Regions from separate parts of the Vibrio atlanticus genome, predicted to be linked through region 2. Evidence: riboswitches for the same ligand, from Rfam matches in the RefSeq annotation. Region 2 holds a riboswitch; the other holds the start of a gene.
What was found. Region 2 has a riboswitch for cobalamin ahead of OCV30_RS13210 (cobalt-precorrin-5B (C(1))-methyltransferase). Riboswitches for the same ligand answer to the same signal wherever they lie in the genome.
Positions count from the first base shown of each region.

Region 1: another riboswitch for cobalamin. It lies ahead of OCV30_RS14810 (TonB-dependent receptor domain-containing protein); the one in region 2 lies ahead of OCV30_RS13210 (cobalt-precorrin-5B (C(1))-methyltransferase).

Region 1 is NZ_AP025460.1:3,279,154-3,282,572, reverse strand. It holds gene OCV30_RS14820 (YijD family membrane protein) at 1-75, shown strand, start outside; gene trmA (tRNA (uridine(54)-C5)-methyltransferase TrmA) at 156-1,265, opposite strand; cobalamin riboswitch at 1,450-1,651, shown strand; gene OCV30_RS14810 (TonB-dependent receptor domain-containing protein) at 1,695-3,419, shown strand, end outside.
Region 2 is NZ_AP025460.1:2,965,060-2,968,478, forward strand. It holds gene OCV30_RS13195 (ABC transporter substrate-binding protein) at 1-49, shown strand, start outside; gene OCV30_RS13200 (FecCD family ABC transporter permease) at 36-1,061, shown strand; gene OCV30_RS13205 (phosphoglycerate mutase family protein) at 1,051-1,515, shown strand; cobalamin riboswitch at 1,525-1,655, shown strand; gene OCV30_RS13210 (cobalt-precorrin-5B (C(1))-methyltransferase) at 1,749-2,933, shown strand; gene OCV30_RS13215 (precorrin-8X methylmutase) at 2,954-3,419, shown strand, end outside.

The sequences.
Region 1 (3,419 bases), 310 kb from region 2:
TTTGCGATTATCGTCGCGATGCTACTGCTCGCTTGGGTAGGTAAGAAGCTAGGCTTTATCGGTAAAACTGCTTAAACCAATCTATCAATAAAAAAACGAGCCAATTGGCTCGTTTTTTTGTATCTGCTGCTTAGCTTCGACTTAGAGAGCGAGGTTTACGCTTTACGCTCTAGGAACACACCCGCTTCCATGTGGTGTGTGTAAGGGAACTGGTCAAATAGAGCAAAACGAGTGATGTCGTGTGTTTCGCTTAGAATGTCTAGGTTCTCTTTCAATGTCTCAGGGTTACAAGAGATGTACATGATGCGCTCGTAGCCTTGAACCATCTTACAAGTATCAACATCCATACCTGAACGCGGTGGATCAACGAAGATAGTGTTGCAGTTGTAGCTCTTAAGATCGATGTTCGCTTGCTGTAGACGACGGAATTCACGCTTGCCTTCCATTGCTACGGTAAAATCTTCCGCAGACATGCGGATGATCTGAACATTTTCAATCTTGTTGGCTGCGATGTTGTATTGCGCAGATTCTACTGACGGCTTCGCCAGTTCTGTTGCCAGTACACGTTCGAAGTTCTGTGCCAGTGCTAGTGAGAAGTTACCGTTACCACAGTAAAGTTCAAGTAAGTCGCCTTTGCTGTCTTGAGTACAGTCGACTGCCCACTCCAACATTTTCTCTGCTACTTTACCGTTTGGTTGAGTAAAGCTGTTCTCAACTTGCTGGTAGATGTAGCTATCACCATTCACATCTAGCTTTTCAATAACGTAGTCGCGGTCCAGCACGATTTTCATCTTACGCGCACGGCCGATCAGGTTTAGGTTAAAACCTTCATCGTTTAATTGCTGCTTAAGTGCTTTAGCATCTTGAATCCACTGCTCACCTAATTGGCGGTGGTAAAGCAGTGACACCAAAATCTCGCCGCTTAATGTAGAAAGGAAGTCTACTTGGAATAGTTTGTGGCGTAGAGAGTGGTTGTCCTTCATTGCATCCGTTAATAGAGGCATTAGGTCGTTAATCAGGCGGCTAGCCGCAGGGAACTGGTCGACACGGTATTTTTCTTTAGTTTCTTGATTGAACATGACGTAATACATATCGTCACCTTCATGCCACACGCGGAACTCTGCACGCATACGGTAGTGTTGTTCTGGAGATTCATACACTTCCAGCTCAGGCACATTATATTCTGAGAACATTTCAGTAAGACGCTCAGTCTTTTCTGCCAGTTGTTCTTGGTAGCGTTGCGGGTTTACTTCTAAATTCGCCATTGTTATGCCTTTTGCTATCGTGCTTTTAAATCAAGAGCGCAGATTTTATTCAATCTCAGCACTATGTCCAGTGTTGTCCTAACAATGAGTAAAAGATCGTTCGTAAATAATAGCAATCTAATATCACTAAGGTTCTGTAGCACGGAAATTTTGAATATTGACTGGACAAAAGAAAGATAGCTTAATACCATCTTTGCAAGCTGGTGCTATCTAGATGTATAGATGGCTGAAAGGGAATCTGGTGAAAATCCAGAACTGACGCGCAGCGGTAAAAGAGAACAAGTATTCATAGACACTGCAAATAGCATTTTGTGGGAAGTCGAATATTAGGTAACCGCAAGGTTGTGCTCTTGAGTCCGAATACCTGCCAGCAGCTAAACCATAAAATGTGGTTTGGTAGGACTTTACGCGATTTAGGATCACAACAACATGAACAAATCCCTTTTAGCGGTTGCTGTAGCATCGCTGCTTTCACCTATCTCCAATTTACACGCACAAGAAGCATCTGCTGACGAAACCATGGTGGTTACGGCTAACCGCTTTGAGCAGTCTGTGGGTCAAGTTACAGCAACAGTCGATATTGTGACTAAAGAGCAAATTGATAACCTGCAAATCAAATCTCTAACGGAAGCTTTAGCATTATTACCTGGTGTGCAAGTAACGCAAAATGGCGGACGTGGACAAAACAGTTCAGTCTTTGTTCGCGGTACCTCATCGAATCAAAGCATTGTCCTCTATAACGGGGTGAGAATTGGTAGTGCGACAACTGGTAGTGCGAACTTCTCAGCGATTCCTCTAAGCGGCGTTGAACGTATCGAGTTAGTAAAAGGTGCTCGTGCTGCGGTATATGGTGCTGATGCAATAGGTGGTGTAATTAACATTATTACTTCATCAGGGGCTGATGTTGACTCTGGTACTGTTCAAGTTGGTGCTGGTACTGATAACTATCGCCAAGGTGCAGCTGGTGTGAGCTCTAAAGTTGGTCAGAAATCTTGGATCAATATGTCTGTAAACACTGAAGCGTCAGATGGTTTTGATGTCGTAGGCACTGGCCCGGCTCAACCTGATGAAGATGGCTATAGCCGTCAAGACTTAACGCTTGAGGTTGGGACAAACTTTTCACCTGAGTGGTCTGCCAAAGTGATGGGCTTCTATCATAAAGGTGTGACTGAATATGAAAGTTATAAGGACTTTTCAACAGGTAAGCTATCAGCTGATGAGCAAGAATCTATTCTTTTCAACTACGCAGCGCTTGTTGCATATAATGGTGAGAAGTATCGTTCATCTTTGTCTGTATCAACTAACCGCGACGATAGTAACAATAAAGGCGGTCAAGTTCCGGGTAGCCACTTAATCACTGACCGCCATGCTCTTAACTGGCTGAACTCTTATAAGTTATCTGAGATCTTTGTACTTAATGCAGGCGTCGACCTAACTAAAGACACCGTGGCTGATTCCAAAATTTGGAGCAGCAATAGTTACCAGAAATATGACGGTACTAGTCGTAAGAATAATGCAGTATTCGCTTCGGCTTTCTATGACAATTCAGGTTTGCAAATTGAAGCAAGTGTTCGTCATGATGACAACGAAGTCTATGGCGGAAAGTCGACATGGCAGCTAGGAATTGGTTATCTTGTTAATCAGAATTGGCGTTTGATTGCGTCTGGTGGTACTGCCTTTCGAGCTCCGACATACAATGACCTATTCTGGCCTGGCTATGGTAAGAGTGACTTGAAACCAGAAGAGTCTTTGAGTTTTGAGGCTGGATTTGAGTTCTTCTCTGACGTATCAGATATACGCGTTGTAGGTTATTCAAACAAAATTACTAATTTGGTAAGTTATCAGTCAAAAGGTGAAGTTTTAAAGAATTCTGATGCGACAATACGTGGTATTGAAGTAAGCTCGCAGTTTGAGACCGGCGTGATTTCACACTCAGTGTCGCTAGACTTCCTAGACCATAACAACAAAATCAATGTTGCTGGTTATGGTCAACCAGAAGACATTCAAGATAAAGAGCTGTCTCGTAGAGCAAACTTTGCAGCGAAATGGTTGGTCAGCTATGAACACAATCACTGGCGTGGTGATTTGAGCTATCAGTATCAAGGTAAACGCTATGACGATGCAAAAAATACGGTGGAACTTGAACCGTATAGC
Region 2 (3,419 bases):
AATTGAAAAATTGGCACAGCGCATCCAAGAAATCCATGACAAATCTTAGTACTAACCTAAACCGAACCGCACTGAACACCTGCGTATTCAGTTCTGTTTTTGCCCTCTTAGCGATGTTTTCTCTGAGTTTAGGCAGCGTTCAGCTATCTTTTGCACAAGTCGCTACGATTTTTTCAGCGGCGATGAGTCAACAGATCGACTCACCGATAGATCAAGTGGTACTGCACCTGCGCTTACCTAGAACAATCATCGCTATTATTTGCGGTGCTGGGTTAGGTATTGTTGGGGCGTTATTACAAACCGTGACAAAAAACGATCTTGCCGACCCTTTCATTTTTGGACTGTCATCCGGTGCCGCAACTGGAGCAGTCTTTGTGATTACAGTCATCGGCAGCGCTATCGGCATTTGGACACTTCCACTCGCCGCTTTTATCGGTGGAATAATCTCGGCTTCGGCAGTGCTATTTCTAGTCAGAAAAGTAGATGGACAAGCGTCTTCTCAAATTGTTTTAGCCGGGTTGGCTATTTCATTTTTATTTACAGCCTTGACTAACTTCTTGGTCTTCCATGGTGATCAACGAGCTGCCCACTCAATTCTATTTTGGTCGCTAGGAGGCCTAGGAAACGCACGCTGGGACAATGTGCTAATTGTGCTTGCTGGACTTATCGCCTTGATAGTCCTAGGTATATTAAAACATCGCCAGTTAGATTGTTTACTTGCAGGAGACGACGTAGCACAAACCATGGGCGTAGACACAAAACGCCTGCAAAGCGGTGTCTTTATTGTCTGCGCTTTTGCAACTGCATGTTTTGTTTCTATCATCGGAGTTGTCGGATTTATTGGCTTGATGGTTCCTCATATCGCGAAGAAAATCATCGGCCCATTACACAAAAAGTTACTCATCACTTCAGGGCTGACTGGGGCTTTGCTTATGCTATTAAGTGATATTTTGGCGAGAACCTTAGTTGCTCCTCAAGAACTGCCTCTTGGTGTTGTCACCACCGCGTTTGGCGCACTATTCATTGTTTTCATTTTGATGGAGAAAAGTAATGAAAGCTGAACGCTTCACCATCATTGCGATTCGTCATGGCGAAACCGAATGGAATCGAATAGGCAAAGCACAGAATCAACTGGATAGCCCTCTGACAATGAAAGGCAAACGACAGATGCATAACGTCGGTCGTTATCTTGCAACTCAAAAATCATTGACCCTCAATACTATTTACACCAGTCAATTAGGCCGTGCTATTTCCAGTGCTAAAACCATCGCACGCTACCTGAAAGTGCCCGTCATTTCTCAAATGGAGCTCAGTGAGTTCGATTCAGAACAGCAACGAAGAACAATGGCGATTCAGTGGATCCAACGAGTTTCTCGTCACCACAACAATGAGAACCCTATTTTGCTGCTCGGACATGGTGACTGGATAAAAACATTAGCCAGTTTAGGGACACCAAAGCAAATAATAGAAACACCAAACAACGGAGAAATCCTCAGGATAGATATCGAAGTATAACGTCACATCAGGGAATCAGGTGTAACTCCTGAACTGTACCCGCAGCTGTAAGCGATGAGCCCTTTACAAGCCACTGAGTCACACGACTTGGGAAGGAGTAAAGCGCAATGAGAACCTCAACATCGTAAGTCAGAATACCTGGACACACATGAATATCGAGCGGGAAAACTCAACACCATCCATACCTTGTCTAACAAGGGAACGCTCTGTATTCGTCAATACCTAAAACGTAGATGAAGAATACTGTGGTCACAAAAGTTAAACGATCCAAAAATAAGTCCGATCTCCGCTGTGGGTTTACCACCGGAGCGTGCGCAGCTGCAGCAAGCAGAGCGGCAGTTCAAACACTATTAACCGGACAAAAGCCTGACTATATCTCCATCACTCTACCTAATGGTGAGCCCGCTACGTTTAAGGTCGCGTTTATCCAAACATCCAACGATGCGGTGACCGCCAGCATTGTTAAAGATGCAGGGGACGATCCTGATTGTACCCACGAAGCCCATATTCAGAGTATTGCCCGCTGGCATTCAGAGCCCGGTTTTCACATCGATGGGGGTGTTGGCGTAGCTCGTGTGACTCTACCCGGATTAGAACTTCCCGTCGGTCAGGCGGCGATTAATCCCGTTCCTCGAAAAAACATTCTCGATATGGTGACTTTGGAATGGAACCAAGCGACCAGTCAACAGAAAAAACACGTCGGTATATCACTGGAAATTTGCGTCCCTGATGGAGAAGAGAGAGCCAAGGAAACTATAGGGCCAAGACTCGGTTTAATCGGTGGTATTTCCATTCTCGGGACACGCGGAACGGTAAAACCCTACTCCACTTCAGCGTTTTCAGCATCTGTGCGTCAATCGGTACAAATAGCGAAACAAAATGGCCAAAACCACTTGGTTCTCACGACAGGATCTCGAACCGAAAAGTCAGCGATGGCCATGCTACCAAGTTATGACTCGATGTGTTTTATCCAAGCGGGTGATTTTGTTGGGGTCGGACTGCGCGCAGCAAAACGTTATCAAGTGAGCAAAATCACCGTCGTCGCCATGATAGGCAAACTCGGCAAGATGGTCGCTGGGCACATGATGACTCACGTATCCGGTAAAGCTATCGACTTTTCATTACTGGCCGACCTCGCCATTCAATCGGGTGCATCGAGTGAATTTGCCGAAGCTGTTAGCCAAGCCAACACAGGCCGCCACGTACTCGACACATGGAAAGAAACCCAATCGGGCCAAGAGATTCCCAATTACGACTTTCTTACCTTGCTCTGCAAACAAGCTGCAGAGCACGCTGCTGTGTATGTCAAACATCACGTCAGCATTGAATTCAAATTGATCGATTTTAACGGCGATCTATTAGCAGAACATCTCTGCTCAAAAGGAAGTGATACCAATACTCACTTTCATGATGAATAAGCATGAACAAGGAAAACTCCATGACTAACGATATGCGTCAAATGACCAAGCAAGGCCGTCAAATTGAAAGTGACTCTTTCTCTATCATCGATGAAGAAATAGAAACTCTCCATGGGGGACATAACTTCAATCAAGGTGAATGGAATGTGGTTCGTCGTGCCATTCATACTACGGGTGATTTTGAATACGCTAAATTATATCAATTCAGCGACAACGCGATTGAGTCTGCCATTACCGCTTTAAAAAACGGTGCCAACATCATTACCGATGTCAGCATGATCGTGACAGGTTTAAACCAAACTCGCCTCAACGCTTACGGCAATAAAGCACAGTGCTTCATTAGTCATCCAGACGTCATTAGCACGGCCAAAGAGACAGGAGAAACACGTGCTATTCACTCAATACGTTATGCCCGCGATAACGGCCTACTCGACGGCTCTATCATAGGTGTAGGCAATGCGCCTACCGCATTACTTGAGCTATTGC